Regions from separate parts of the Vibrio sp. NH-UV-68 genome, predicted to be linked through region 3. Evidence: predicted binding sites of a transcription regulator. Region 3 holds the regulator's gene; each other region holds the start of a gene.
The links. Region 3 encodes CRP, which controls carbon source genes, mostly activating them, when cyclic AMP is high. Its sites were predicted from a motif close to TGTGANNNNNNTCACA; they were not measured.
Positions count from the first base shown of each region.

Region 1 (10,929 bases), on a different replicon from region 3:
CTAAAGGATGAAGCGCCACAGCAAGTTGTTTGGCAACCAGATCAACATCTTGTTGCGTTACGTTATCTAGAAGGCCTTGCATCACTTTAGCGACAGCCTTATCGATCTTGTCGATATCTTGTGGTGCGACTTGAGCTTCGATGAACCAATCGGTGCTGGCCTCTCCATCGAGTGAGGCACTGTAAGCATCAGGCGCATAGTCTAGGCCAAGTTCTTCACGCACATAATCATTCAGGCGCTTGGCAAGTAAGCGCTGAATCATATCGTCAATAAATGCAAGACGTGCCGTTGTTATCGATGCATTAGGATTGGTTGAACGTAGCAGATAGAAACTGTTCTCTTCATTGTAGATCGGCATATCAACACGAGCTTTCGGACTACGCTGATAATCAGCCAGCAGTTTAGCTGCCTGGCCCTGTTGCAGTGGAATTGCTCCGACATAATACTTGATCAAAGGTTCAAGCTCTTGTTCTGTCATATCAGCAATCACCACCAGCTTGTTGTTGCGGTTAACCGAAAACAGTTGTTGGTACACTTGGTTAATTTGCTCGTCATTGACCATCGCCACTTCAGGCGCAGTGGTCATACGGTGGAAACTTGATGGCAGGTAACTGTTTTGGTTAATCGCTTTATTCCACTGACCGATAGGGGTTTCTAGGTCGCTTTGTAGCTCTTCAATCACCTCACGCTTAACCACCTCAAGCTGTCGAGTATCAACCTTCGCGTTAGTCACCGCGTTGAAGATAACATTAAGTGAATCTGCGAGTTTTTTCTTCGTGGTGCCGACCTCAAGGCCATGATGACTCAGTCCGACAAATGGATACACCTCAATCGACTGCCGCGTCAGATACGCATCAAATTCGCTGCCAGAGAACTCACCGATACCACTTCGACTAATCACGCCCGGAGCTAACCCATGAGCTGCATACAGTTCACTATCTAACGCCGCTTTGCCACCTTGGCTAATGTAAACCATATGGACGAAATCGCCTGCGGTTTTATCACGTTCAAACCACACTTCTACCCCATTGGAGAGTGTCCACACCGTAAAACCTGGCAGTTGCTCTTTACTGACAATATCCCCGCCACTTAAGGGATTACTCAACTGATCGACTTGAGCGGTTAACATCACGGGTTTCACCCCAGCAATATCAAAGCTCGCACGTAGTTGAGGTAGCTGTTTGGTCAATGTGGCAACCGCTTGGTCATTCTCTGCTGCCAGAAGCAGTACTTTCTCTTGAGTCAGCAGGGTTTGAATGCGTTGATTGATCCGTTCAGGCGTCGCAAGCGCTAAAAATTCATCTAAACTGCGTTGATAGTCGGCTTTGGATTGGTTCGCGCTCGACTGCGATATTGAAGCGACCATACTTTGTACCACGTCAATGCTGCTTTGCTGTTGCCAATTGTAATCAAGGTTCTCTGCCTGTTGAACATAACCTGCTAAACCAGTTTGATACTCTTGTTTACTGACACCAAAATCGCGCAGCGCTGCAAGTGTAGAGACAATCAATTGTTGAGCTTGTTGACGCTCTTGTTCTGCAAAAGCCGCTGACAAATAGGTGTAACGGCGGTAGTTAATATAATCACTACTGACGACAAGACCTTGCAGGGGGATCGCAGCATCATTGAATTCTCTGTCAAGACGATTGAAAATCAGCGACTGAGCAAGTTCATCAAGCCACAATTGATGCTGTTGACCACGTAACTTAACGATTGACGTTCCTCTATCAATCAAAACACTGATGCTTGGCGAGTCATATTGGCCGACTTCAGCGACATAATCGTCAACCTTGAGTACTACATCTTGATTACGTTTGTTTGATGCCTGATTGTTTGCCGACCAACTGGCGAACTTCGCTTCAATTAACGCCTTCGCCTCCTCACTAGTTATGTCTCCACTAATCACAATTTGTGCATATTGTGGCTGATACCAAGTTTGGTAAAAGTCACGAATCGAATCAGCGCTGGCATTTTGAACCGACTCTTTTGTCCCTACAGGGTCCCACAGAGCCAAGGGTGTGTCAGCAATGATATGATCATAGTATTTCTCTAAGAAAGAGCGATTTTCAGGTCGATTACGGCGAATTTCACCTTGAATCACCCCCTTTTCTTTTTCAATTTCTTGCTCTTCAAGTGTAAGGCCATCAGCGATATCACGCATCCAAACGAGCGCGGTATCCAGTCGAGAGCGATCGGGTAAATCGAGTTCGTAGACGGTTTCATAATATGAGGTATAAGCATTAACATCAGAACCCGTTACGCCCGCCTGTTCAAACATCGCGATAACATTGTCATTACCTAAGCTTTTTGAGCCGTTAAACGCCATATGTTCGAGAAAGTGAGCATAACCACGCTGGGCGTCTGTTTCTTGCGCAGAACCGACGTGGAAGAATAATCGTAAAGAAACTTCTTCGGTATCTTCCATTGGATAGAGGTGAAAACGGACACCGTTTTCAAGTTGACCAGATACCCAATCAGGATCCGGTTCAATCGGAGCTTCAACGTTTGGTTGAACACAACCAGACAAAATAAACAATAGTGAAAAGAATAATTTACGCATAGCCATACTGCATTGTTATTGGTATTAAGAGAAATATACCTTAAAGCAATCAATTGGCAGAATGATTTTTGGGGCTTAATCGATTATTCGGGCAGGTGTTGCATAAATGATATTATCTGCTGCCAACGAACGTGTATAAACGAACGTTGGCGCAGCAATGTAATGACGATAACAGTGACCTTCACTGCATAATCAACTGGCTAACGGCGTTGGAAAACGTTGCTCATACAGCGCCATAAAATCAGAGCGTATTTCTTGTTCGAGGTGCACGGCTTTATCGGTTGGGCAAAACAACATGATATGAACAAATTGCTCCCCTGTAATACCACTCGTAATATGAATGTGCGCTTCAGCCCCCGGCAGATCAACGCCTGCATGCTTTTCAATCATGGTGTTATATCTTGTAGCCACATCGTGGAAATAGTTGGTGTGATGCTCAATTTTTTCGTGCAGAGTTGGTAACAGTGGATACAAATTGACGAAATCTCTCACCACGATAGAGAAGTTGTGAAAGACATAACGCTTCATAAAGTTAAGGTTTTTCACCGGATAAGTGAAAAACATACTGTTAGGCAATGTGATGGTTTTTCCCGTGTAGTGATATTGACCATGGTGAAGGTCGATTTCTTGGATCACTGTCGCCATAATGTTGTGTTCAATCACCTCACCACATGTTTTGCCAACTTCTATCCAGTCTCCGATACGAAAAGAGCGCGAGCTTGCACGTTGGATAGACCCAGTAAAACACAAGATGATCTCTTTTGATGCCACAACAATCGCAACAGCGATCGCCGCCACCGAGAAGGCAAACTCACTGATCTCTGATTGCCATAAAATAAACAGCGTCAATACCGTAAAAATGAAGGTGCCGTTTTTAGTACGAGACATCCAATTACGCTGTTTTTCCGACACAAAGGCAACATCACCACGGATCTTCGACAGTACAAGTCGCCTTACTAGTGAGATAACGATAATAATCAGCGCACTAAACACCAACTTATGAGCCAGAAGAAAATCAATAACTAGCTGTACTTTCTCCACTCGGTACTCCTAATATTTTGTAAAAAAAGAGCGGCTATGCCCCTCAATGTAACCATGTCACATTCAATCGCGCCCGAATCTTATCATCGAGCACTCAGTCTTTGCTATTGGTAACGAGCAGACGTTATAAATTGACCAAACGTTTCACACCAGATCACCACAGTGTTGTAGTCATTGATTGGGAAACCTTCAGGCAACATCATTGTAAAACGATCAAAGTTTTTCACTTCACCGACTTCAATCATCGTGTGCTTTTGAGCAATAAAATCTTGCTCCGTTTCGATAAACGTAGGGGAAAAAAACAGTCGATAATCGGGGCCAGGAGCGAGTTCACCAATAAAAGCGACTTGTTCTTCATTGATAGAAAGTGAGCCAGCACCCCAATGCAGTAAGTCGCTGTCTTTCCGCGCACGCTGAAAAGTGCCAGTATAGACAGCGTGATCAGAAACATGCTGAACATCATTGACACTAGGAGGCAGAGGTTGAATAAGAATGGGCAGCGCATAAATTCCAATCGCGAAACCCAAACCTAAACAGACTGTATGCGATAACAGCAATAAAAACCTTTTCATTTTGAAACTCGTTGCTAACCCTTACTGCTAAAGGTATATGAATTTCAATGAAATATCAGCGTAGCAATGGTGACTTATTGGTATTTTAACGCCGTTTTTTCTGCCAAGGTCACAATTACCTTAACCGCTTGCTCCATAGACTCGATAGAGACAAACTCGTGAATGCCGTGGAAATTATATCCACCAGTAAATATATTCGGACATGGGAGGCCCATAAATGATAAACGCGCCCCATCCGTGCCGCCACGAATAGGTTTAATCACGGGCTCGACATCACAGGCAATCATCGCCTGCTTAGCAAGCTCGATCACATGTGGATAAGGTTCAACTTGCTCTTTCATATTGTAGTAACTGTCGGTGAGCACTAACTCGACGCGTCCCTTGTCTAAACTCGCATTCAATTGAGCAACTTTGTCACGCATAAACTGTTTACGCTGTTCTAGACCTTGACGCTCAAAGTCACGAATAATGTAGCCTAACTCACTGCGCGCAACCGTCATTTCGGCCGACTTCAAATGGTAGAAACCTTGATACCCCTCAGTGCATTCAGGCGTTTCGTCCGCAGGCATCAGTAGCTGAAACTGGGCGGCGATGTTCATTGCGTTGACCATCTTACCTTTTGCTGTGCCCGGGTGAACATTAACGCCATAACAGATAACATCTGCACTGGTCGCGTTAAAGTTTTCATACTCAAGTTCCCCCAAAGGACCACCATCAACGGTATACGCCCACTCAGCGCCAAACTTCTCGACATTAAACAGATCCGCGCCGCGGCCAATCTCTTCATCAGGCGTGAAGGCAATACAAATATCGCCATGAGGGATCTCTGGATGAGCAATCAACTCAGCAACAGCAGAAATGATTTCTGCAATGCCGGCTTTGTTATCTGCGCCAAGTAATGTCGTTCCATCAGTAGTAATTAAATTGTGCCCATGAAGCGTATGCAGATCTGGATATTGGATGGGAGACAGCACTTCATCTCCCTTTCCTAGCGCGATGTCCCCTCCTTGGTAGTTTTCAACAATTTGTGCTTTGACCCCTTTACCTGAGGCATCTGGCGCTGTGTCCATATGGGCGATAAAACCGATCGCTGGTACTGGGTAATTAAGGTTACTTGGCAAGCGTGCCATCAAATAGCCGTTATTGTCTAAACGGACATCACTTAAACCAAGCTCATGCAACTCTTGTTGGAGAAATTGCGCAAAAACACCTTGTCCTGGGCTACTTGGGCATTGGGTATTGGTCGGGTTAGATTGGGTATCAAAAGCCACATAGCGCAGAAAGCGTGCAATCAATTCGTTCATAGTAACATCTCATTGTTATTTGTTTTTTCAGCATGCAGACATCCTACGCCGACCAAACAAAATGGTGTTGCTATAAATCAGGTTTTCGCTAATTAGCGCAATACCATGCATAACCATCACGTCATTGGTTAAACAAAAAAACCGAGCGTTCCCGGCTCGGTTTTTGATAGTAAACTTAGCTTGGGCTAGAGCAAGATAAAGATGCCCGCTAAGCAGGCACTCATTAGATTCGCTAACGTACCTGCTAATACCGCTTTAATCCCAAGGTTTGCCACTTCAGATCGGCGTTCTGGTGCAATGACGCCAATCGAACCTAGTTGAATCGCAATAGAACCAATATTGGCAAAACCACATAGAGCAAAGGTAATGATGACTTGAGTGTGCTCTGAAAGTAGTGCTTTATGTTCAACAAAGTCGATAAAGGCAACAAATTCGTTCATCACGACCTTCTGACCGATATATGAACCTGCCATCAAGACTTCGTTAGCTGGAACACCAATCACCCAAGCAAGCGGTGAGAACAAATAGCCAAACAGTGCTTGTAATGTAATGCCGCTAAAGCCAATCAATTCGCCTAAACTTTCTAGACCAGTATTGACCATCGCAATCACACTGACAAAAGCGATTAACATCGTACCTACGGCAACGGCGACTTTCATGCCGTTCATCGCGCCACTTGCCAACGCATCTATCACGTTACTTTCTTTGGCTTTATCCATCTCGATATCGCACTGTTCTATGGGAGTGTCGCGCTCAGGAACAATGATTTTAGCCATCATTAAACTGCCCGGCGCCGCCATGAAGCTTGCCGCAATCAGATACTTAAGCTCAACACCTAAACCTGCATAGCCACCTAAAACGCTACCAGCCACCGACGCCATACCACCAGCCATGACCGCGAATAATTCCGAGCGGGTCATTTTAGAAAGAAACGGACGAACTAGAAGCGGGGACTCACCTTGGGAAAGAAAGATATTACCAGTAGCAACAAGAGACTCCGCTTTACTGGTGCCGAGAAATTTCTGGATTCCCCCACCGATAAACTTGATGACTTTTTGCATAACCCCTAAGTAATAAAGTGCAGAGATAAGAGCACTGAAGAAAATGATGATAGGAAGAACGCGAACCGCAAAAATGAAGCCAGTGTTGGCAAGATCGCCAAATAAAAAACGGATACCTTCATCAGCAAAACCGAGCAAGCTTGACACGCCACTACTTAAACTGGTGAGTGCGGCTTGCCCCAACGGGAAATAAAGCACCAATGCGGCGAAGCTCACTTGAAGCAATAAAGCGCGCGACACGGTTTTCCAATTAATTGACCGACGGCTTTCTGATAATAATACGGCACATAAGAGTAGGGCCGAAATTCCGATTAAGCCAAATAAAACATTCATTAAAAATTACCTCTACAAGCATTCAATTGGTAGCTGGTCCGGTCCGTGGGGTCATTCACTAATCCCTGTGACGGCTTGTATTGGTAGAGCTGTTATTCTCAACCGGGCGGAAAGTATAGCGGCATAAATGAGAGTTTCATCACATATTTTCACGCAAACGGTCACGCGCTTAATTAATAGTCATTTTCATCGTGATGGACGAAAAAAGAGCTCAATGACCGCGTCGAATGGCACAAATTAACAATAATAAATATTGAACTAAGATCACAATAGAGAGATAAACAACCAAAAATGGTAGCAAAATTACTGGCTTAATTATCAATAACACCTACTGTTAGAAAGTGATACTTAACGTGCTCTATCAAAACAAAAAGATACACTAATAACGTCAAGGCTTTACTGTCTACAAGCCCCGCCAAGTCGCGGGGCTTGTTTATTTAGTTTTCTGGCAATTTCATTTTTTATCGATAAAATACCAGGCCTCTTTCTTGTCTGAGATTGTCTATGCAACTTGATTATACCTATAACAGCCTCTCGAACATGGCGCGCGATGAACTTGAAACACTGAGCTTACGCATGATTAACCGCTTGGTACCTGAAGACTCCATGTCCGAACTGTTTACTTTCGATGGAGATGAGATGAGCTGTGCAGAAAAGCATCAAGAAGCACAATTTGATGCCATGCTAAGAATGAATGCCATCGCGCTAAGTGAGCTACCTGCATTGTTTTCTGAGTCTGCCAATAAACAGCAAAACATTCAGCGCATGCAACGTCTGTTACTGTGGCATTTTTATAGCGTCTCCTTCCATTTGGAACGGGCGATTCCCCTAGAAACACATTGCAATCATGTTGAAGTTATCGTTGAGCAACCACCACAAAATGCTCTCGAGTGGGTCACTACCCTAACCGACTTGCTGCGTCAGTATGCGCAAATCGCGCACAAGCAACAATAGACAAAACGCCAGTCGATACTGGCGTTTGTTTTTATTAGTCGTTTTCTACCACTAAGCGAGCATTTTTCGCTTGAACAGGGCGGTTATTTTTGCCCATCACCTGCCCCATTGCCGCCACTTGATCAGTACTTAAACGATGTGGTGATTTCAGTACAAACCAGCGCACTCCTTCGCTGCACGGAGGCGTCGTCAACGAACCATTAAAGCGATAGTAATCGTCAGACTTAGGGATAAAGTCGCTGATACTGATCGGCTCAGAGAGCGCAACACTCTCGCCTTTTGTCGGCATCTTAGCCAATAATGTCGCCATGGCATGATTGCTTTTCTCAACGGTATCGAACATCACCGCAACAACCGCTAAGTTCCCTTTGTCGTCGGCATTAACAAAATGAGCCTCAAGCGGGAACTGGCGACTGTCTATCAAGTTTTCTGATGGCGTGTGGAAGTGAAACTGCGCCAAGGTAAACACCTTGCCATCAACCTTAAACTGGTTATTGCCTTCTACCACCGCTTGCAACGTGTGACCGTTATTCGTTAAACCCGTCACCTTACCAAGGTAGTCGATGTTTAGCTTTTCAATGTCAGCCTCTACCACATCTCGAATATCTATCGGGCTTTGGTTTTTTCCTTGTGCGCATTCAATAAAATGCTCCCCCCAATGTTCAGGGCCATGCTGCCCCTCGTATCCCCAATCAGAAGCCTGAGTAACCCCAGAAATCGCAGCTAACATGCCTAATGCAACTATGGTTTTTTTCATCATTATATATCCTTGCTAATTGTTCTCGTAACCGGACACATCATATAGACATGAGAATATTGAGCTGAGTAGTCAGCAAACTATGATTACACTGTTTTTTTGGAATCCGATGCAAAATAATTGCAAACGAGAGAATGGCAACCTGACTAAGGTGTAATTGAGATATAAAAAAGGCCGAGCTGGGATGCTCGGCCTTTGTAATAAGAATTTTTTATTCCCAATCGAGGATAACTTTACCCGATTGGCCACTTCGCATAACGTCGAAGCCTTGTTGGAAGTCATCAATCTTGTAGTGATGAGTGATGATTGGTGTCAGATCTAAGCCTGATTGAATCAAACTCGCCATCTTGTACCAAGTTTCAAACATTTCGCGACCATAGATACCTTTAATCACCAAGCCTTTGAAGATCACTTGGTTCCAATCAATCCCCATATCAGACGGTGGAATACCCAGTAGTGCAATGCGACCACCATGATTCATGGTTTGTAGCATCGAGTTGAATGCCGACGGATTGCCTGACATTTCAAGCCCCACATCAAAGCCTTCGGTCATGCCAAGTTCTGCCATTACATCTTCAAGCTTTTGCTCAGCAACGTTGACTGCACGAGTCACACCCATCTCACGTGCAAGATCGAGACGGTACTCGTTAACGTCCGTGATAACAACGTGGCGTGCGCCAACATGTTTTGCAACGGCAGCAGCCATAATACCGATAGGACCTGCGCCAGTAATCAACACATCTTCACCGACAAGGTCAAAAGATAGCGCGGTATGCACAGCATTACCAAACGGGTCAAAGATAGAGGCTAAATCATCAGAGATACCTTCAGGAATCTTAAAAGCGTTGAATGCAGGGATCACTAAAAATTCAGCAAATGCGCCTTCACGGTTTACGCCTACACCAACCGTGTTACGACAAAGGTGAGTACGGCCACCACGACAGTTACGACAATGACCACAGGTAATATGACCTTCACCAGAAACACGGTCACCAAGCTCAAAACCACGGACTTCTTGGCCAATACCAACCACTTCACCGACGTACTCATGACCGACAACCATGGGAACTGGAATGGTTTTTTGTGACCAGTCATCCCAGTTGTAGATGTGGACGTCTGTGCCACAGATCGCGGTTTTCTTAATCCGAATAAGAAGATCATTGTGACCAAGCTTAGGCTTGTCGACTTCTGTCATCCAAATGCCTTCTTCAGGCTTTAGTTTTGCAAGTGCTTTAATTTTCATTATTTGATGATCTCCATGTCGCGGCCTACTTCGATAAAGGCATCGATAGCGCGATCAAGTTGCTCACGAGAATGAGCGGCTGACATTTGTGTACGAATACGAGCTTGGCCTTTTGGTACCACAGGAAACGAGAAGCCAACCACGTAAATGCCTTTTTCAAGAGCGCGCTCTGCGAACTCGGCTGCGACTTTTGCATCACCAAGCATGATCGGAATGATCGCATGGTCAGCGCCACCCATAGTAAAACCAGCCGCTTCCATACGAGCGCGGAAGTGAGCTGAATTTTCCCACAAGCGATCGCGAAGCTCGCCGCTCTCTTTCAGAAGGTCAAGAACACGGATAGAAGCATTAACAATCGCAGGTGCTACCGAGTTCGAGAATAAGTAAGGGCGCGAGCGTTGACGTAGCCAATCGATCACTTCCGCTTTACCCGAGGTATAACCGCCTGAAGCGCCACCCATTGCTTTGCCTAGCGTGCCAGTAATGATATCAATACGGTCAACAACGTTGTGGAACTCATGAGTACCCGCGCCGTTTTCGCCCATGAAACCCACCGCGTGAGAATCATCGACCATAGTTAATGCTCCATATTTGTCGGCTAAGTCACAAATTGCAGGAAGGTTTGCAACCACGCCATCCATTGAGAACACGCCATCAGTGACGATAAGAATATGACGCGCACCGGCTTCTTTAGCTGCAATCAACTGTTGTTCTAACTCTTGCATGTTATTGTTTGCGTAACGGAATCGCATCGCTTTACACAGACGAACACCATCAATTATAGAAGCGTGGTTTAACGCATCTGAAATGATCGCATCTTCTTTACCAAGAATGGTTTCAAATAGACCCGCATTTGCATCAAAGCATGACGTGTAAAGAATCGTATCTTCTTTACCTAAGAATGTAGACAGTTTTTGCTCAAGCTCTTTGTGGATATCTTGAGTACCACAGATAAAGCGAACAGACGCCATGCCGAAACCATGCTGATCCATACCTGACTTACCTGCTTCGATAAGCGCGGGGTGGTTAGCAAGACCAAGATAGTTATTGGCACAGAAGTTCAAGACTTCTTGACCACTTGAAATTTTAACCGCTGCTTGCTGC
Region 1 is NZ_CP134976.1:1,214,136-1,225,064, forward strand. It holds gene ViNHUV68_RS19690 (insulinase family protein) at 1-2,560, opposite strand, end outside; gene ViNHUV68_RS19695 (mechanosensitive ion channel family protein) at 2,753-3,601, opposite strand; gene ViNHUV68_RS19700 (DM13 domain-containing protein) at 3,706-4,173, opposite strand; gene pepT (peptidase T) at 4,248-5,477, opposite strand; gene ViNHUV68_RS19710 (NupC/NupG family nucleoside CNT transporter) at 5,663-6,871, opposite strand; gene ViNHUV68_RS19715 (exoribonuclease R) at 7,376-7,825, shown strand; gene ViNHUV68_RS19720 (carbonic anhydrase family protein) at 7,860-8,582, opposite strand; gene tdh (L-threonine 3-dehydrogenase) at 8,794-9,825, opposite strand; gene ViNHUV68_RS19730 (glycine C-acetyltransferase) at 9,825-10,929, opposite strand, start outside.
Region 1: a site for CRP is predicted at 7,000-7,015, ahead of ViNHUV68_RS19710 (NupC/NupG family nucleoside CNT transporter). Genes of this name have one in related genera too.

Region 2 (10,929 bases), 1.3 Mb from region 3:
CACGAATATGCGTCACACCCACGTGTTGTCGCTATTGGTGAAACGGGGTTAGATTATCACTATCAACCCGAAACGGCGCAATTGCAAAAACTGCGATTTGAACAGCAAGTAGAGTTGGCCGTTAAGTTAGACAAGCCGCTCATCATCCATACCCGCAATGCCAGAGAAGATACGCTCGACATTTTGCGCAAAGGCAATGCGGATAAATGCGGCGGAGTGATCCACTGCTTTACCGAAGATCTTGCTTTTGCCAAGGCGGCAATAGAACTCGGTTTTTATATCTCAATTTCAGGTATTGTAACGTTCAAGCAAGCGACTGAACTGAAGCAAGTTGTTCAAGCTTTGCCGTTAGAGTGCCTATTGATTGAAACCGATTCGCCCTATCTTGCCCCTGTTCCTCACCGAGGGAAACAGAACCAACCAGCTTATGTTGTTGAAGTCGCCGCGTACATCGCACAGCTAAAAGGCTGTTCGTTACACGAAGTTGGACAGAAAACTAGCGAAAACTTCAAAAATCTTTTTTTGAGATAGAAAATGAGTTTTGAACAAAAAAGGAGCGATGGCTCCTTTTTTTTGTGCGAACAGTCACGATAAGTTTAAAATTGGCTATTGTTTACTAAATTTGTTGAAGTTGAGAGCAGCTAAAGTCGTCTTGTAAATTTGTTACAGAAAATAACAACCTCGTCTATTTTATTTACCCATCAAAATTAATCAGGTCTGTCACTAAATACAATTAAATCAATAGGTTAATTCTTTGCAATCCATTTCAATTTGAGGTGTGGATTGTGATCTATCTATTAGTTTGAAACTAAATTTCGTAACTAACTAGAAAGTTTGATTACACGCAATATATATTTAGAGGCAGAAAATATACTGTCATATGTGGTTACATTTTCTTAGGGTGCTAACATTATAGGCTACGGGGGTGTGCCGTTAGAGCCCAATAATTCTTATAATTTATCAGGAGCATAAACATGTTTAAGAACCTTTTTGCAAACCTGCAGAAGGTAGGTAAGTCTCTGATGCTTCCAGTATCAGTACTTCCTGTTGCGGGTATACTACTAGGTGTCGGTGCTGCCGACCTTGGTTTCATTCCAGAAATCGTTTCTAATCTAATGGAACAGGCTGGTGGTTCAGTCTTCGGTCAAATGGCACTGCTATTTGCTGTAGGTGTTGCACTAGGCTTTACAAATAACGACGGTGTAGCAGGTCTTGCTGCTATCGTTGGTTACGGCATTATGACCGCAACACTTAGCGTAATGGCTGGTGTTATGGGCGTAGAAAAAATCGACACAGGTGTACTAGGTGGTATCCTAGTCGGTGGTGTTGCTGCTTGGGCATTCAACCGTTTCTTCAAAATCCAACTTCCAGAATACCTTGGCTTCTTCGCTGGTAAGCGTGCTGTACCAATCATTACTGGTTTCGCTGCTATCGCACTTGGCTTCGTACTTTCTGTCGTATGGCCACCAATTGGTGCAGCCATTGGTTCTTTCTCGCATTGGGCTGCAGATCAAAACCCTCAACTAGCGTTCGGTATTTACGGTATCGTTGAGCGTTCTCTAATCCCATTCGGTCTACACCACGTTTGGAACGTACCATTCTTCTTCGAAGCAGGTAAATGTATTAACGCGGCGGGTGAAGCTCAGAACGGTGTTCTAACTTGTTACCTAGTTGCTGATGAAGCATCTCGTGCTGCTGGTAATGGCTTCGGTCAGCTAGCGGGTGGTTACATGTTCAAGATGTTCGGTCTACCAGCGGCGGCGATTGCTATCGCTCATTCTGCTAAGCCTGAAAACCGTGCGAAAGTAATGGGTATCATGGCATCTGCGGCATTGACCTCATTCCTAACTGGTATCACAGAGCCAATCGAATTCTCGTTCCTATTCGTTGCGCCATTACTGTACGGAATCCACGCTCTACTTGCAGGTTCTGCTTACGTTGTTGCTAACACGCTAGGCTTTGTACACGGTACTTCATTCTCACACGGTCTGATCGACTTCCTAGTTCTTTCGGGTAACGCTCAGAAAATGGGTCTGATGGTTGCTGTTGGTCTTGTATACGCTGCAATCTACTACGTAGTTTTCCGCGCAGTTATCAAAGCGATGGACCTTAAGACTCCTGGTCGTGAAGATGAATCTGAAGACGTTGCTATGACTTCTGGTTCTGACTTAGCGGGTGAACTTGTTGCCGCATTTGGTGGTAAAGCGAACATCACAGGTCTTGATGCGTGTATCACTCGTCTACGTGTTGCGGTTGCTGATACAGAATCAGTTAACCAAGAGAAACTAAAACAACTTGGCGCCGCAGGTGTAGTTGTTGTAGCAGGTGGTGTTCAGGCAATTTTCGGTACTAAGTCTGACAACCTGAAAACAGAAATGGATGAGTGGATCCGTAACAACGGTTAATCCCCACTAACTCATCATTGATAAAAGGAGGCTTCGGCCTCCTTTTTTACGTTTGTTAAGCGTCAAGTTGATGCTAGTAGTGACGGTTTGTTTGATTTTCCTTTGTCGCGCTCTTTACTGGGTGATGACATAGTGGTCAATAATGCTTGGATAGTGTGACGCTAACACCATAATTTTGCGCGAAAAAAGCGTATTTATTGAAGATATATCAGGTTGATGTTATTACTTTGTTACACAATCAGGAGGTGTTTATGGAACACGATCTTAAATTAGCTCTACTGATCACCGCGTGCGCTTTTGCGATGATACTCGGCTTTGCTATTACTGCTGTAACATCAGCGTAGGGCTCAGTATGAAAAACTGCGGTGTTATTACCAACGCTGCTGTACATCTCGATAGTGAACGACTCAAGCGGTACACTGGTGGTAAAAATGCTCTGGTTGCTCAAGGTGGCGGCCAGCGAGGTATTTTTACTGCTGGTGTTTTAGACGCCTTTCTTCTTTCCAACTTTGATCCTTTCCACTCTTTTTATGGCACGTCAGCGGGTGCGCTGAATCTGTGTGGGTTCTTATGTCGCCAACGTGGAATAGGGCGTTCCTTTATCTTAGACCTAACCACTGATCCTGAATTTTTTCAACTGTTCCGTTATATCCGCCGCAAGCAGTTTCTTGGCCTTGATTGGGCATTAGATAAAATCAGTGCTTACCCCTATCGGCTTGATATCGATATGGGGCGTAAAATGCTGCAGGGACGAGAGGCTTTTGCTGCGGTTACAGATACAACGCGTTTACATGATCACTACTTACCCATGCTACAAGACGATTGGCGACAAGTGTTAATAGCAACTTGTGCAATCCCTCGTCTTTATCATCAGCCAGTGCAATTTCCACATGGAGAGTATGTTGATGGTGGAGTGTCGGCATCAATACCCGTACAAGAAGCCTGGCGTCGAGAGGCGCGTTGTATTGTTGTGATTCGTACCGAGGGGCATGATTTAGCAACAGGCACCGTAGAGGTCAATCAGGAGCCTCAGGTTACATGGTTGAAAGATTCATTTAATGTGATCCAAGGGCAATGGCAAGAGAAGCTAGGCCAGTGGAAGCAAGATTGGAGTGCTTTTTTTAATTATCAAATGCAACGTGCGGTTCAACAAAATAGTCTTGATGGTAAAACCGAATCACTTAATGGCGGTCGTTGGTTGTTTGGTGCAGATGAAGTCTACCGTTTGAGCCATCTAATCGGCGATAAGTTTGACTCGAGCTTAGCGGACATGCTGATGGTTCACTATCAAACTTACTCGCTAACCCAAGACTTCTTAAATTCGCCACCCGATGATTGCTTTATTATTCAGATTCGACCTGAACAGCCACTGAAATCGAATTCATTGATGAGCGAGAAAGAGGAGTTACTCCATGACTATCAGCTCGGGTTAGATGCCGGCTATCGTTTTGTGGAGCTATTTTCTCAATGTGCCGCGCCGCCTATTTCTATGACCAATTAAAAGTAACACCAACAGAGCCCAGGCTCCCTTGATGTTACTTGATGATTACCTTTATTTGATGAAAGGGTTAAGCGGCTAAAATCCGTAGACAGTTCGTTGAACCGATTACATCCATCACATCACCTTGAGTAATGATAACTAAATCACCATCGTCGAGTAGGCCGCGTTGTTTTAGAGTTGCCACTGCTGCTTGCGCTGTGGCGAGTCCTGTATCTGACTTATCGTGGAAATAGACTGGGAACACGCCGCGATAGAGTGCGGAAAGATTCAGAGTACGTTCGTTGCGTGACAGAGCGAAAATGGGTAAGCCCGAACTCAGACGAGACATCATAAGAGCCGTGCGACCAGATTCGGTTAATGTCACAATGCCTTTCACTCCTCGCATGTGATTGGCGGCGTACATAGTCGACATCGCAATGGTTTCTTCACCACTGTCAAATACCGACTCCATACGATAACTTGAGCGGTTAATGGCGGCCATTTTTTCCGCGCCTAAGCACACTTCTGCCATTGAACGTACGGTTTCTATTGGGTATTTACCTGCTGCTGTTTCACCGGATAACATCACAGCATCGGTACCGTCGAGCACGGCGTTAGCGACGTCCATCACTTCTGCACGGGTTGGCATCGGGTTTTCCATCATCGATTCCATCATCTGGGTTGCGGTAATTACAGTACGATTGAGTGCACGGGCGCGTCGAATGAGCTGTTTTTGTACCCCGATTAATTCAGGGTCGCCTATTTCTACCCCAAGATCACCACGCGCGACCATAACGGTGTCAGACGCAAGGATGATGTCATCAATGTTCTCTTCTGTTGCAACGGTCTCTGCGCGTTCGACTTTTGCAACCAGTCGTGCTTGAAGTCCAGCATCGGTAGCAAGTCTACGAGCATAATGCATGTCTTCGCCATTACGTGGGAAAGAGACGGCGAGATAATCGACGTTGATTTCCGCCGCAAGTAAGATGTCTTTCTTGTCTTTTTCGGTAAGGGCATCTGCCGACAATCCACCGCCTTTTTTATTGATCCCTTTATTGTTTGATAGCGGGCCACCAATCGTGACTTTGGTTCGTACTTGAGTCTCGTTAACACTGATCACTTGCAGTTGTACACGCCCATCATCAAGCAACAAAATATCACCGGTTGAAACATCATCTGGCAGAGCTTTGTAGTCAAGGCCGACAGCGTCTTCGTTCCCTTCACCAGCTGGAAGCGTACTATCTAGGGTGAAAATATCGCCAATATTGAGCTGGATTTTACCTTGCTTAAACGTTGAAACACGAATTTTAGGTCCTTGCAGGTCACCTAATATTGCCACGTGAGTGCCTAATTTAGCCGCAATATTACGGACGCGTGTTGCCCGCTCACGATGATCATCTGCGCTACCGTGAGAGAAGTTCATTCGTACTACGTTGACACCCGCTTCGAGAATAGATTCAAGTACACCAGGTTGATCGGTTGAAGGTCCAAGGGTTGAAACAATTTTGGTTCTTCTTTGGATTGCAGTCATTCGGTTCTCCTTGAGTTGAATCTGCCAAGTCCACACTCTAAAAGGCGAGCACGGATCTTTCTACTTAATCATTATTACTGTTAAGGTTAAGTATATACCCGCGGTGCCATCGTGTTTTGAAATCGCCACTTGGCGGTGATTAAAGCGATGCAAGTATGATTATAGACATAATTATTAACGCAAAAAAAATCAATCTGGACTGTGATTAATAGTTCGCTATTTGATTCACAACACAAACAAAAATGTTTATACGTGACCCTTGTCACGGCGATTCATCAAAGCTCTTCACAATTACTTCGCAAAGTAAAAAAATTACTAGGTTATTGATATTCGGAGCACTCTATGTACATGGCTCAACCAGGCCATATTGATCACATCAAGCAGGTCAATGCTGGCCGTGTATATAAACTCATTGATCAAAAAGGTCCTATTTCTCGAATAGATCTCTCGAAAAAAAGTGCGCTTGCACCAGCGAGCATCACCAAAATTACCCGAGAGCTTATCGAGGCGCATCTGATCCATGAAACCACGGTCCAAGAAGCGACCAGTCGCGGTCGACCGGCTGTTGGCTTACAAGTCAATAACGAGGGTTGGCAGTTTCTGTCTATGCGCCTTGGTCGCGGTTATTTGACCATCGCGCTGCACGAGTTGGGTGGAGATGTACTCATCGACACCAAAATTGACATACATGAAGTTGATCAAGATGACGTACTAGCCCGTTTACTGCATGAAATTGATGAGTTTTTTCAAACTTATGCCGACCAACTCGATCGTGTTACCAGTATTGCGATTACTTTGCCAGGTCTTGTCAATTCGGAACAAGGTATTGTGCTGCAAATGCCGCACTACAATGTTGAAAATCTGCCGCTTGGCCCTGAGATTTATAAAGCGACGGGCTTACCTGTGTTTGTTGCAAATGATACTCGCGCTTGGGCTTTGGCTGAAAAACTGTTTGGCCACTCTCAAGATAATGAAAATTCGGTGTTGATTTCTATCCACCATGGCTTGGGGGCGGGCATCATATTGGATGGACGCGTGCTGCAAGGGCGCCATGGTAATATCGGTGAGCTAGGCCATATTCAAATCGATCCAAGTGGAAAACAGTGCCACTGTGGTAATCGAGGCTGCCTTGAAACAGTGGCGAGTTCTCAAGCGATTCGCAATGAAGTCAGCGAACGTATTGCACGAGGCGAAGAGTCGTCACTGTCTGCTATCGAAGAAGTTTCAGTTGAAGAAATTTGTGAAGCAGCGGCCAACGGCGATCCATTGGCAGTTGATGTGATTGAGAAGCTCGGCCGTTACTTAGGCTCGGCGATAGCGATCGTTATCAACCTATTCAACCCAGAAAAGGTGCTGATTGGCGGCGTCATCAATCAAGCAAAAGACGTGCTCTATCCTGCAATTCAGACCTGTATTGAAGAGCAGAGTCTGCCCGTTTACCACCAAGATTTAGAGTTGGTGGAATCACGCTTTTACAAACAAGCCACTATGCCTGGTGCTGCGTTGGTTAAGCAAGCGCTCTACGATGGCCTTTTATTGATGAAGGTTATAGAAGGGTAGCGTTTCTGAGCTTTAGCTCTCCTTTATATTTGAGGTAAACCCATATAATCTGAAATGATATGTGGGTTTATTTTTATCTTAGTCTTGCTATAGACTACCTTTGTTATATACACACCGGTTGAGAATGAGTATGTCTGGAGTTTTAAATACCGTTGACCAACGAACAAACCTTGTCGGCGAAAACCGCCTTGAGTTGTTGTTATTTAGTTTAAACAGCAGACAGTTATTCGCGATTAACGTGTTTAAAGTCCGCGAAGTGATTAAAGTGCCACCGATGACGAAAATGCCCGGTTCGCACCATCATATTACAGGGGTTGCGTCACTTCGTGGCGTATCGGTGCCTGTGATCGATCTTAGAGCTGCGATTGGCTTTCCGCCATCACGCCTTGAAAATCAAGAAGAGAACCTGATCATTACCGAGTATAACCGTAGTATTCAAGGCTTCTTAGTCGGTCAGGTGCGTAATATTATCAATACCGCATGGACAGAGATTCAGCCACCGCCGAAAACCGCAGGTCGTTCAACTTACTTGACTGCAATTACTCATGTTAAAGAGGATAAGCGACAGGAGATTGTCGAAATTATTGATGTGGAAAAAGTACTCGCTCAGATCATCGATTACGATATTTCAATTTCTGAAGGGGTGCTTGATCAGGAGCTGGTCAATGAAATGGTCGGTCGCAAGGTCTTAATTGTTGACGATTCATCGACAGCCCGTGCTCAAGTGCGCGGTACGCTTTCTCAGCTAGGGTTAAATATTATTGAATGCCGTGATGGTCTTGAAGCTCTTAATCTACTGAAATCTTGGTGTGATGAGGGTAAAAACGTTGTTGAAGAGTTATTGCTGATGATCACCGACGCAGAAATGCCAGAGATGGATGGTTATAAGCTCACGCATGAAGTGCGTAGTGATCCACGTATGAAAGACCTTTACGTCACTTTGAACACATCGTTAAGTGGCAGCTTTAACGATGCGATGGTTAAGAAAGTTGGCTGTGATCGATTTATTTCTAAGTTTCAGCCGGATCTTCTGGTTGAGGTTGCACAAGACAGATTAAGGCAAGTTCTTAATCGCTAGATCAATTGAACGATCTTGCCAATAAGGCTTTGTTGAGTCGTTAGGCCGGAAAGCAAAACGCCTTGCGTGTTACTGAAGTAGACGCAAGGCGTTGGTATGTTTGGAAATCAAGGGATTACGAGTTATTTCGGCTGAGCATCAATACATTGGCCATTGACGCATTTACTCTCAGGTGCCATCAGGTAGAGATAAAGTGGCATGATGTCTTGAGGTGTTTTAAGCAGATCCGTATCTTCAGCAGGATATGCTTTTGCTCGCATTGCAGTTCGTGTTGCCCCTGGGTTGATGGCATTAACTCGAATGGTGCTGTCGCTTAGCTCATCGGCTAAGACTTGCATCATACCTTCGGTAGCAAATTTAGAGATGGCGTAGGTGCCCCAGAATGCACGACCACTATGGCCTACGGTCGATGAAGTAAAGACAATGCGCCCATCTTGTGATTTATGCAGTAATGGCAGTAGTGCTTGAGTCATCAAGAACTGCGCCTTGACGTTGACCTGCATAATATCGTCGTAAGTATCTTCACCAATTTGGTCAAACGGGCTGATAACACCCAATAGACTAGCATTATGCAATATACCGTCTAAACGACCGAACTGGCTCTCAATCGTATCGGCCATGTCGACATAATTCTGTTTGGTTGCGCCTTTCATATCGAGAGGGATGATCGCAGGTGTCGGGTAGCCTGCCGCTTCAATTTCATCATAAGTCTGTTCAAGCTTGTTTACAGTTCGCCCCAGTAGAATCACGGTTGCACCATGCTGAGCGTAAGAGAGTGCGGCTTGTTTACCGATACCAGCGCCAGCGCCAGTAACCAGAATAATTTTCCCTTTTAGGGCATCTGAAGAAACAGCATATTCCACGATGTTTATCCTTTTGTAATGATCTGCTTTATGAATACATAACTTGGTGGTTACAATACACCAATTCGCATATGAGGGGATATCACATTGGAATTTTTGTTGGATTACGGGCTGTTTTTGGCCAAGATTGTGACTGTCGTGGTTGCCATTATGGCGATTTTAGTTATCGCCAAAGCGTTGGGCGGTAAGAGCGGAGCGGCGAAAGGTGAGTTAGAAATCACTGACTTAACTGAGCAACACAAGCGAACGGTTGAACAGCTAGAGCATCATTTGCACGACAATACTTTTCTTAAGGCGCGCGATAAAGCGGAGAAAAAACTCGATAAAGAGAAGAGTAAAGCGCGTGAGAAAGTGATCAAAAAGGCCTCAAAAGAAGGGGATCTTGATAGCAAACGTGAACCACACCTATTTGTACTCGACTTTAAAGGCAGTATTGATGCCAAAGAGGTTGCGTCATTGCGCGAAGAGGTCACTGCGATTCTGGCGGTGGCACGTGAAGGTGATGAAGTCTTACTGCGTCTTGAGTCTGGCGGCGGCATGGTGCACGGCTACGGCTTAGCCTCATCGCAACTGGATCGCATTAAGTCAGCTGGGTTGCCTTTAACTATTGCGGTAGACAAAGTGGCAGCCAGTGGCGGTTATATGATGGCTTGTATTGCCGATAAGGTCGTGTCAGCGCCGTTTGCTATTGTTGGCTCGATTGGGGTGATTGCTCAATTACCTAACTTCCATAAGGTATTGAAAAAATATGATATTGAGTATGAACAGCTGACGGCGGGCGAGTATAAGCGCACCTTAACCATGTTTGGTGAGAACACGGATAAAGCGCGTGAGAAGTTCAAACAAGAGCTTGAAGAAACCCATGGTCTGTTTAAAGACTTTATCCGTGAACGTCGCCCGCAACTTGACCTTGATAAAGTGGCGACAGGTGAGCATTGGTTTGGCACGACAGCCTTTGATCTTGGCTTAGTCGATGAGATCACAACGTCAGATGACTTGGTCGTGGCAGCATGTAAAGAGAAAACCGTGCTAGCGATTCACTACGTCGAAAAGAAAAAACTGACCTCTAAGCTGGCTGGTCTGGCTGGTGAAGCGGCAGATAATGTACTGATGAAACTTATCGATCGTGGCCAGCGCCCGATTGTTTAAGTCAAATAAAAAAGCGCTCATCAAATGATGGGCGCTTTTTTTATGCTTGATGTGGCGAGCTTAACTTCTCTACGAGACTTAGCTGCGAGCCGCTTGCGGTTTACTTGGTCGACGGCGAGCCGGCTTGCTTGCCGCAGGTTTATTGCTGTCGCTTCGTTGGCCGTTGGCGCCTCGGCTTTCGCCGTTTGGCTTGTTACCACCGAAGTGACGTTTGTTCTTACCTGCCGGTTTATTGCCGCGTGCATTATCACCTGAGCGCTGACCGTCTTGGTGTCCTACTTTTGGCTTCTTCGGTTTCTTTGGTTTCATTGGGCGTGTATCTAGCCTTGATTCTGGTAGCTCGTTAACGGGTTTAAAACCTTCAAGCTCCATACGCGGCAAGATTTGTTGAATCAAACGTTCAATACCAAATAGGTCGATGGCTTCATCTGCCTCAACCAGGGAGATCGCTTTACCCACTTCACCTGCGCGGCCAGTACGACCGATACGGTGAACATAATCTTCAGAGACATTGGGTAACTCGAAGTTAACCACTTGTGGTAGCTGAGGAATATCAATACCACGCGCAGCAATATCGGTGGCGACTAAGACGCGAACATCGCCCGATTTAAAATCAGCCAATGCACGAGTTCGAGCGCCTTGGCTCTTGTTACCATGAATCGGTGCTGCGGTAATCCCTTGCTCATTAAGGTAATGCGACAGACGGTTGGCACCATGTTTAGTACGAGAAAAGACCAGTACTTGTCTCCAGTTACCATCGTTGATCAATTTCACCAGCATCGGCGCTTTTTTGCGTTTGTCAGCTGGGTAGATGCACTGTTCAATCGTTACGGCTGTCGAATTTTCAGTATTGACCGACACTT
Region 2 is NZ_CP134975.1:2,064,701-2,075,629, reverse strand. It holds gene ViNHUV68_RS09375 (YchF/TatD family DNA exonuclease) at 1-531, shown strand, start outside; gene ptsG (PTS glucose transporter subunit IIBC) at 975-2,405, shown strand; gene ViNHUV68_RS09365 (YnhF family membrane protein) at 2,657-2,749, shown strand; gene ViNHUV68_RS09360 (patatin-like phospholipase family protein) at 2,758-3,906, shown strand; gene pyk (pyruvate kinase) at 3,974-5,416, opposite strand; gene ViNHUV68_RS09350 (ROK family protein) at 5,759-6,976, shown strand; gene ViNHUV68_RS09345 (chemotaxis protein CheV) at 7,107-8,054, shown strand; gene ViNHUV68_RS09340 (YciK family oxidoreductase) at 8,177-8,917, opposite strand; gene sohB (protease SohB) at 9,005-10,066, shown strand; gene ViNHUV68_RS09330 (DEAD/DEAH box helicase) at 10,145-10,929, opposite strand, start outside.
Region 2: a site for CRP is predicted at 5,668-5,683, ahead of ViNHUV68_RS09350 (ROK family protein). Genes of this name have one in related genera too.

Region 3 (10,929 bases):
AAGCGCGCTTGAAGAAGTCGAGATGGAATGGATGGCAATCCAAGAGCAACTAGAACAGATGGAACTGGAGTTCGATAATCAATGAGTTCAGAGCACGTTAAAATTTCTCTAACACTAGAAAGGCTATGGCAATTCAGCTTGCAATACTACAGTGTGCGAGAAGTAAAATCAGCGTGCTTAACTTTACAAAATCAGTACAAAGGTAACGTCAATCTGCTGCTCCTTCTAAAATGGCTTGATGAGCAGCAGGTGAGTTTTTCAGAGCACGATTGGCACCATCTTGAAGAGTGTCTTGGGCGCAGTGAAGCGTTATTGCTCAACTATCGTGAACTGAGGCGAAAGCTTAAATTTCACCTCCCTGATACTCTCTACCGCGAATCACTTCAATTTGAGTTGCAACTCGAAAAGCAGCAGCAATCTGATCTGGTCGATTGCGTTAACAGTATCACACTGCAGGTTAATCACAGTGAACCGTTAGCCCTGCGCTACTGTCGTCAACTTGGCGGAGAACCGCTCTATTCAGTGTTCGCTCAACCTGTCGATAAACGAGCTAACCCCTAGAGAAACCACATGACTCAATTTGTTGCGGCTAAAGGATTAGCCAACCCGCACCTGCAAACACTCGCCCCGCGCTTTATTCGTAAAAAGGCGTTGTTTGAGCCCGTGTGGCAAACCTTAGATACTCCAGATGGGGACTTTCTTGATATCGCTTGGAGCGAACCGATGGCCTCACAAGCGTCCCAACACAAACCTCTGTTTGTGTTGTTTCACGGTTTGGAAGGATGTTTCTACAGTCCGTACGCTAACGGCTTAATGAACGCCTTTGCCCAGCAGGGTTGGCGTGCGGTCATGATGCACTTTCGCGGCTGCGGTGGTAAACCCAATAAGCTTGCACGCGCCTACCACTCGGGCGAGATAGAAGACGCGCGTTTCTTCCTCGAATACCTTGATGAGCTTTTCCCGCACCAGACTAAAATAGCCGTGGGCATCTCTTTAGGCGGCAATATGTTGGCCAACTATCTGGCTCAATATCGAGATGAACCACTGCTTGATGCGGCAACCATCGTCTCAGCGCCATTAGATTTATCCTCTTGTTCAAAGCGCATCGAGCAAGGCTTTTCTAAGCTGTACAAAAACTACTTACTCGCTTCGCTGAAAAAGAGCGCGCTACAAAAACATCATCTGTTAAAAGGCGAGCTTGGCCTTAGTTACCAACATATCAAGCGAGTCACTAAACTGTATGAGTTTGATGATCTGATCACCGCACCACTGCACGGGTTTAAAGATGCCCAAGACTACTACCAGCAGTGTTCAGGTATTCATCGCCTCAAACAGATTCAGCTGCCAACCCAGATTATTCATGCCAAAGACGATCCGTTTATGACCGAGGCGGTCATTCCTAAATACGTGCTGCCAGAAAACATCGACTATCGGCTTTTTGACCAAGGCGGACATGTCGGATTTGTCAGCGGCAGCGCACTCAAACCGCGCTTTTGGCTTGAAGAGGCTCTGCCCGCCTACTATCAAAGTTTGGCAGTTTCAGCATAATCGCGCCTTATTCCATTTCCGAGCATAAAGTAACGAGGTATTTATGATCGTTCCATGGCAACAAATCGATCCACAAACGCTAGACAATCTTATCCGTGAGTTCATCTTGCGTGAAGGCACAGATTACGGCGATGTGGAAATTTCTCTGCAAGACAAAATCGACCAAATCAAAACCCAGCTTGAATCCGGCGAGGCCGTTGTGGTTTTTTCAGAGCTGCATGAAACGGTTGATATTCAACTCAGACGCCAACTTTAGCTTTTAAAGCACATCATACCGTGACGCTAAGTTAAAGCATGGTATAGTGGTAAGCGTATACAGGATGGTTATTTACAGACAAGGTTTGTCATGTCAGCAAAACACCCAATTATTGCCGTAACTGGTTCCTCCGGAGCTGGAACGACAACAACATCAGAAGCGTTCCGTAAAATGTTCAACATGATGAGCATTAAACCCGCTTGGATTGAAGGGGATAGCTTCCACCGTTTTACCCGTCCAGAGATGGACGTCGAAATACGCAAAGCACGTGAACAAGGTCGCCACATCAGCTACTTTGGCCCACAAGCGAATGATTTTGGTGCCATCGCCGAGTTCTTTCGTAAGTATGGCCAAGAAGGGATAGGCCAGATGCGTCGTTACCTGCATACCTTCGATGAAGCAGTGCCTTATAATCAAATGCCCGGCACCTTCACCCCTTGGCAAGATCTTCCGGAAAATTCAGACGTTCTCTTTTATGAAGGTTTGCACGGTGGCGTGGTCGATGGTGAAGTCAACGTCGCGCAACATGTCGATTTCCTAATTGGAATGGTGCCGATCGTCAACTTAGAGTGGATTCAAAAGTTTGTTCGTGATACTCGCGATCGCGGCCACTCACGAGAAGCGGTGATGGATTCGATTGTTCGTTCAATGGACGACTATCTGAACTACATTACTCCGCAGTTTTCGCGCACCCACATTAACTTTCAACGTGTCCCTACGGTCGACACCTCCAACCCGCTCAACGCTAAAGGCATTCCAAGTTTAGATGAGAGTTTTGTCGTCATTCGATTACGTGGTATCAAGAATGTCGACTTCCCTTATTTACTCGCCATGATTGATGGCTCATTTATGTCACGCCATAACACACTGGTTGTGCCAGGCGGTAAAATGAGTTTCGCCATGGAGCTAATTGTCAGGCCGATCCTGCAACAATTAATTGAAACTGGAAAAATTGGCTAGAGCTCACAGCTAAAACACGATTACTTTTCATACCGTGATCATGTGCACATTTTTGTATAGTAAAACCTTATCCGGACCCGATTAAAATCAAGAAATCGTTTTCGAAAAAGGATACTATTTGTTACCGAAACACAAGTTGGCTTGCAGCATTTATAAAGTGCTCTTATCCTAGCAAGTCTTAATCTAAGGCTTAGCTACAACATGGAAAGCAGCAAGCATACCCTGCAGAGGAAGTGAGATATTATGGTTCTAGGTAAACCTCAAACCGATCCAACATTAGAATGGTTTCTTTCACATTGTCATATTCATAAGTACCCATCAAAAAGCACGCTGATCCATGCGGGCGAAAAAGCAGAAACTTTGTACTACATCGTAAAAGGTTCTGTGGCGGTACTTATCAAGGATGAAGAAGGTAAAGAAATGATTCTTTCTTACCTCAACCAAGGCGACTTTATTGGCGAACTTGGCTTGTTCGAAGAAGATCAAGAACGTACCGCATGGGTTCGAGCAAAATCTCCTTGTGAAGTCGCGGAGATTTCATTCAAGAAATTCCGTCAGCTAATTCAAGTTAACCCAGACATCTTAATGCGTCTGTCAGCGCAAATGGCAAGTCGTCTACAAGTGACAAGCCAAAAAGTCGGTGACCTTGCGTTCCTAGACGTTACTGGCCGTATCGCGCAAACGCTACTTAACCTTGCAAAACAACCTGATGCGATGACTCACCCAGACGGTATGCAAATCAAGATCACTCGTCAGGAAATCGGCCAAATTGTTGGCTGTTCTCGTGAGACTGTAGGTCGTATCTTGAAGATGCTTGAAGAGCAAAACTTAATTTCTGCCCACGGCAAAACTATTGTTGTGTACGGCACACGTTAATCTCAATTAACGTTTAGAAATGTTAAAAGCCATCAATGTTTCCATTGATGGCTTTTTATTTTTTTGGACTCATGTCATTCCAGAAGTAACGGACAAGCTCTACGGAATCTGGGCTTTGAGTGTGTGGTGATTAGATTCTGAATCACGCTCGTGCCTCGCTGTTTAGAATGACACTGGCTATCACGACTTATTGATAGCAGAATGACTAGCCATTCGTACTCTCGAAAATCTTATCAGCTGATGCCGCAACAAACCCCGGGTAAAGTTCACCATTGCTCATCGGATAGCGCTTAGCAAACTCATAGAAACCGCCCGGTATCACTTGAGCGCCATCGGCAAAGTCGACCGACACTTTGTCAGCCATGGTCGACGATTGCTCAAGAAGTACTTCTGGAGAGCCTTTCACTTCACCGCCAAATTCATTAATAGTGAAGCCCGATTGACGCAAATGGTCATTGACCGCCGTCACTTCATCAAATGCCTTCAACTGATTAACGCTGACAGTAAAATGATTGGCACCATATCCATGCGCGGCCAGCCATGAGGCATACTCACTCTCAGTCGCAAGCGTTTGATAATCGGCAAAACTTAAATCCCATAAACGCCCACCATACAAGAACTCATGACCTTTTAGCTTACTGTGATCCAATTGCTCAACCAGCTTAGCCACGATCGTTTGCAGCGACTCAGAACACTCTTCTACTTTCAACTCACTGATAAAGACCTTAGGCTGTTTTGGGTCAGGATGTTCAAAGTGTTTAGCCACCAGCTTTTTACTTTCAAACAGGTAGTCACCACACGGCGTATAACCGATATCCAAAAATGGCTGCGCTAGCGTTGCAATGCCCAAAGGCGCAACATTAAACGTTCGCAGCGCAATATGATCGTTGATCAATGCTTCGTCTTCTTGCAGCAATTGATGCACTTTTTCAGCAGATGGACACAAGCGTTGAATATAGTCATTCCATAACGATTGGAATAAAACATCTGGCGTCATAACGCCTCCTTGTTGGGGTTGTTTACGTTGTGAGTATCAATAAAAAAAGGCTATCGGACCGACATGTCCAGCGAGTCAATCCGATAGCCTTGAGCCTGTGACGTTGTAGGCCCCGATATCGGGGCAACAAGGGAATCCCTTATTATTAATATTATTATGGAGTTACAGTTCAACACCTGGGCTCAACGTCGCGGGAAGCACGGTCGCCTCCCCTTCCATTGAAGCCATAGGGTAAGCGCAGTAATCCGCGGCGTAAAAAGCACTAGGGCGCAAATTACCTGACGCACCCGGACCGCCAAATGGCGCGTCACCGCTTGCTCCCGTAAGTTGACGATTACGGTTAACAATCCCAGCACGAATATGATCGACAAAATAATCCCACTCGCTATCTTGGGTTGAGACTAAGCCTGCAGACAGACCAAAACGGGTATCGTTGGCAAGCTCGACCGCTTGTTCAAGCGTCTGATAACGAACCAGTTGCAGAAGTGGACCAAAGTACTCTTCATCTGGCAGTTGCTCAATCGCCGTCGCGTCAATGATGCCAGGAGAAACAAACGCCGCTTCGCCCGCTTTCGCTTCCACTAAGCTTACGCCACCAAGCTGTTGTAAATTCGCTTGGGCATTGAGAATAAAGTCTGCGGCCGCTTTAGAAATTTGTGGACCCATAAAAGGGGCAGGTTCAGCGAATGGCTGATCAACACGAATTTTCTGCGTAGCTTCGACCAACTTGCTAACTAGGATATCGCCTTTTTCACCAACCGGAACATACAGTCGACGAGCACAGGTACAGCGTTGACCAGCACTGATGAAAGCTGACTGGATAATGGTGTAAACCGTCGCATCAACCTCACCATAATGTTCAGAGATTACCATCGGGTTATTGCCGCCCATCTCTAGTGCCAACATCTTATCCGGTTGACCAGCAAATTGGCGATGCAAGATATGCCCCGTATTAGCACTGCCGGTAAACAGCACGCCATCGATACCTTTGGCGTCAGCAAGCGCAATACCGGTCTCTTTGGCGCCTTGAACTAGGTTGATAACCCCTTTAGGCAGGCCGGCTTGCTCCCAAAGCTTCATGGCAAACTCACCGGTTAACGGCGTTTGCTCAGAAGGTTTAAATACCACGGTATTACCCGCAAGCAGCGCTGGGACAATGTGACCATTAGGTAAGTGGCCTGGAAAGTTATACGGACCAAATACCGCCATCACCCCCAGCGGACGGTGGCGCAGTACAATTTGATTGCCCGCCGCTTCACGCTGTGACTCACCAGTACGCTCGTGGTAAGCACGGATCGAAATCGCAATTTTTCCGGCCATTGCTGCCGCTTCAGTGCGCGTTTCCCAAATCGGTTTACCCGTTTCTTTGGCAATGATTTCAGCGATATGTTCGCTGTTGTTTTTTACTTGTTGTGCAAAGGCCAGTACCACGGCTTCACGTTCTGCGAAGCTGAGTTTTTTCCAACTCAAAAACGCTGTACGCGCAGCACTGACTGCGGCATCAACTTGAGCCGGAGTGGCGCTGTCGCCTTGCCAAACCACCTCATTGTTGTATGGGCTTAGTGAATCGATTGGCTCGCCTTGTCCTGCGACCCATTCTCCTGCAATCCAATGTGTCATTACTCTATCCTTTGTTTACTGAGGCAACATACGCACGAAATCACCATCACTGACGTGCAGCGCTTGAGCTACCGCTGGTGAGATAATCACAGAGCCAGACTCTTTGTCATACGCGGCTTTGGCTGCGGTGGCGCGGAAGTTTTCAAATGAAGTGTTTGAGATCAGGCAGTCTTGCGAGCTACTGTGCTCAGCCACGGTGACTTTAGCGCGGATCGAGTGACGCACCGACTCGATATGACGCACATCACACTCAACCGTTGGGCCGCCATCGAAGATGTCGACGTAGTTACGACAGGTGAAGCCTTCTTTTTCTAACAGTCTCAGTGCCGGTTTGGTGTTGTCATGTACTTGACCAATCACCGCCTGCGCCTCTTTGCTCAGCAAGTTGATGTAAATCGGTAGTTTTGGCATCAAATCAGCAATAAAGCCTTTCTTACCAATTCCGGTCAAATAGTCGGCCATGGTGAAATCAATCGAGAAGAAGTGCTCTTGCAGCCACTGCCAAAATGGCGAGTTTCCGTCTTCATCAGAGACACCACGCATCTCCGCAAACACCGTTTTCGAGAAGCGATGCGGGTGCTCTGCCATCATCAGGAAGCGACATTTCGACATCAAACGGCCATTTAACCCCTGACGAAATGAAGGGCGTAAAAACAGGGTGCAGATTTCACTGCAACCTGTGTAGTTGTTACCAAAAGTCAGTAGCTTGACCGTGTTATTAACACCCAATTTGGCTGACGAGTGCACGATGGTGCTAATGTGGTACGAATAGAAAGGGACGTCCCAGCCTATTGACGCTTCAATGCCAGTACAGCCAGCCACCTCATCGGTTTCGCTGTCATAACCGACCATAAGGTAACCTTCGTCCCCTGGTTGACTCACGTTCGGCTTGGCGAAACTGTATTCTGAATGAGTAATACGATTGGTTAACAGTTCTTCGTTAACCGGTAGAGATGTGAATCCGTGACCAGATTCAACGGCACATGTGTGCAGCGCGTCGTAATCCGACAGTGCGATAGGGCGAACAACCAGCATCGATACTTCCCTCCTGATGCAGGATACCAATGCGACCGTTCATCTGCTCGTCCTTGCTGAACACATGAACGGTAGCACTGGTATAGGGAGGCTTATTAAATTATAAGCCTCCGATATTGTTATTAATTATTCAACTAGCGTTGCTAGAGCTTTATCTAGACGAGCTAATCCTTGTTGGATTTCTTCTTTGGTGATCACCAGTGATGGTGTGAAACGAACCACGTTTGCACCGGCAACCAGTACCATCAAACCTTCTTTGCCCGCCGCGACTAATACATCACGGGCGCGGCCTTGCCATTGTTCGTTGAGCGCGGCACCTAATAGCAGGCCTTTACCACGGATTTCAGCAAACATGCTGTATTTATCATTAAGCTTAGCCAGACCTTCGCGGAACAGAGCTTCACGCTCAGCAACGCCCGCCAGCGTCTCTGGGGCGCTAACGATATCGACGACAGCTTCAGCCACAGCACAAGCCAGTGGGTTCCCGCCATAAGTCGAGCCATGCGTGCCTACTTTTAGGTGCTCAGCCAGTTTCTCTGTCGTTAGCATAGCGCCAATCGGGAAACCGCCGCCAAGCGATTTTGCTGTGCTTAGGATATCTGGCGTGATGCCAAGACCTTGATAGGCATAGAAATGCCCCGTACGGCCGTTACCGGTTTGCACTTCATCAAAAATAAGCAGTGCATTGTGTTTGTCACATAACTCACGCACGGTTTGCACGAATTCATCCGTCGGGGCAATGATGCCACCTTCGCCTTGCAGCGGTTCCATCATAATGGCACAAGTGCGATCCGAGATGTGCTCACGCAGCGCGTCAACATCGTTGTAAGGCAAGTGAGTCACGTCACCCGGTTTCGGACCAAAACCATCAGAGTAAGTCGACTGACCACCAACCGTTACAGTAAAGAATGTGCGGCCATGGAAACCTTGTTGAAAGGCGATAATTTCTGATTTTTCAGGGCCAAATTTGTCAACCGCATAACGGCGAGCCAGTTTCAAAGCGGCTTCGTTCGCTTCAGCGCCAGAGTTCGCAAAGAACACTTTCTCGGCAAAGCTGATTTCAGTAAGTTTTTTCGCAAGACGCAGCGCAGGCTCGTTAGTCATGACGTTACTAAGGTGCCAAAGTTTGTTGCCTTGCTCAGTTAAAGCGTTAACCATCGCAGGGTGACAATGACCCAAGCAGCTCACGGCAATACCACCAGCAAAATCGATGTATTCGTTACCTTGCTGGTCCCAAACGCGAGCACCCTCGCCTTTTACTGGGATCATTTCCATTGGGTTATAACAAGGTACCATTACCTCATCAAACAAACCGCGTTCTACATTCATTTCTACAGTCATTGCACATTCCCTCTCGATACCGCATGCATAGCGAATATGGTGTCCTTACTTCGATTCAATGAAATAAGATATTGTTTTGCTTGTTAGCAATTACGGCATTGTATTTACATTTAATTAACCATTTCAATAGTGATTTGTTCTTTTTGGCAACCGCTATGAAGCCGAATAACCACCACCGTTGAGTATTTATGCATCATGCCATCGCTTTTATGAAGCAATATATTCTTATAACAAAGATAAGCTTAGGTTAATCATAGTCTCAATAAGGGCTTGAGCGTAGGCGTCACAAACTCTGCGCATACTTTTTCACAAAATATCCGCCAGCTGAATTATGAAAGAAATGTTAAGAAAGGTGATCTTGCTCAGGCTTTGTCGCCCACCGAAAACTTACAAATGCTGTTTTAAAGCGCGCTTCGAGCGATAAAGTTGGCAAGGATTTGGTGGCCCTGCTCTGTTTTAATCGACTCTGGATGAAACTGAACCGCATCAATGGGTAAGGTTTTATGTTGGTAACCCATAATTTCATCCATCGAGCCATCAGCCAGTTCCGTCCAAGCCGTCAGTTCGAAGCAATCGGGTAACGTGCCATTTTTTACCACCAGTGAGTGGTAACGGGTGACCGTCAGCGGATTATTCAGACCAGCAAAGACACTGCGATTGTTATGGCGAATCGGTGAGGTTTTACCATGCATCACTTGGCGCGCTCGCACCACTTGACCACCAAACACCTGTGCAATCGCCTGATGGCCCAAACAGACGCCAAGAATCGGCAATTTACCGGCAAAATGTTCAATCGCGGAGAGTGAAATACCAGCTTCGTTAGGCGTACACGGCCCAGGAGAGATCACTAAGTGACTGGGGTTAAGTTGGCTGATGCCGGCAATATCGATCTCATCGTTGCGCACCACTTTGACCTCTGCACCTAACTCACAGAAGTATTGATAAAGGTTGTAAGTAAACGAATCGTAGTTATCGATGATTAACAGCATGACATCACAACAGGTGTTGATAAATTTCCATATAGGGACGGTATTGTGCAATACAGGACAAGAAAGGCAAGCATTATCAAACAGATAATTTCACCTTCAACTGTCAAATCGCAATCGATAAAACACACAAATGTTTAATGATTTTATATACATAAAACACATTTATACTATCATGCACCTGCTCGATATGGGCTAGGTCTATTAAAATACAATTAAGAGGTACAAATGAAGCTAAAAGCATTACTTGCTAGCGTAGTTTCTGCACTGCTACTAACTGCATGCCAAAGCACATCAGATAAAGGTCTTATTCCGACTGCAAATCAAGAAACGATCGAAGAAGCTCGCAAGGTCCTATCTTCTAACGAAGAAATCAAAGTTGACGAAACTGGTGTAATCTCGCTCGTTCAAGAGCTACCAAATGGTATGATGTGGGATAGAACAGTCACTAAGAAAGTAGGTCGTGAGCTCTCATGTGATAATCTGCGCTACTTTGTAGAAAAAGGCATGATTGTCAGCATACACTTTAAAGGTCGCCGTGGTCGCTTTGATCAATTTGATGAGAATCGCTGTCTAGAAGAAGATCAGTACCTATAATACTAAAACCGCCACTTGATGTGGCGGTTTGTTGTTACACACGGCTATTTTTAAACGTATAAACGCAGCATTCTGACAATAACTTCCTTGATAGACTTTGTTGCGTAATTCAGACAGAAAAACAAACTTCCTAAAATTGAATAACTCTTAAAAATGACTCTTAAATAAGATGCTTAGTTTCAGGCATTCCGTTTTCCACGCTTATTGGAGCTGAATTACTGGCCTAGGAAAGTTCGCATCACGACTTAATATCACTCCATTCGCCTCGGAAGTTTTGGTGAAAAAATGAGTTCTCTTATCAGCGATAATGAATGGCTGCTGTACTGGCTTTGAATCACTAAAGAAAAAGTCAATGTAAAAGGGTAGGTGTATATTCACCTACCCTTTTACTCTTAATTAAATTCGGTCACTACTTACGACGGCGCCACAGCGCGAGGCCGAACAGTGACATCATGGCGCCAAAGCTAAATGAGCCAGCCATGTTCAGTTCAAGAACCGCCGGATCGTGGTCTGATGAACGGAAGTGGTCGTTGTACTTAGGCAGGTCACCTTTGTACTCATCGTTGTAATCAAACAGCGTCGATTCACCGCCATTGATGTGCCAGTCGGTGGCATCAACAAAGTGCTTCTCAAGACTTGGACTGATCAACAGATGATCCAGTGCGCCAACCTCATCGTTGAATGAGTAACTCCAACTGTTTGGATGCGCTTTC
Region 3 is NZ_CP134975.1:237,077-248,005, reverse strand. It holds gene ViNHUV68_RS01120 (ABC transporter ATP-binding protein) at 1-85, shown strand, start outside; gene ViNHUV68_RS01115 (TIGR02444 family protein) at 82-561, shown strand; gene ViNHUV68_RS01110 (hydrolase) at 571-1,548, shown strand; gene ViNHUV68_RS01105 (YheU family protein) at 1,592-1,804, shown strand; gene ViNHUV68_RS01100 (phosphoribulokinase) at 1,895-2,764, shown strand; gene crp (cAMP-activated global transcriptional regulator CRP) at 3,008-3,640, shown strand; gene ViNHUV68_RS01090 (DUF1338 domain-containing protein) at 3,846-4,637, opposite strand; gene astD (succinylglutamate-semialdehyde dehydrogenase) at 4,800-6,257, opposite strand; gene astA (arginine N-succinyltransferase) at 6,273-7,292, opposite strand; gene ViNHUV68_RS01075 (acetylornithine/succinyldiaminopimelate transaminase) at 7,419-8,633, opposite strand; gene ViNHUV68_RS01070 (aminodeoxychorismate/anthranilate synthase component II) at 9,035-9,622, opposite strand; gene ViNHUV68_RS01065 (hypothetical protein) at 9,848-10,216, shown strand; gene ViNHUV68_RS01060 (ExeM/NucH family extracellular endonuclease) at 10,626-10,929, opposite strand, start outside.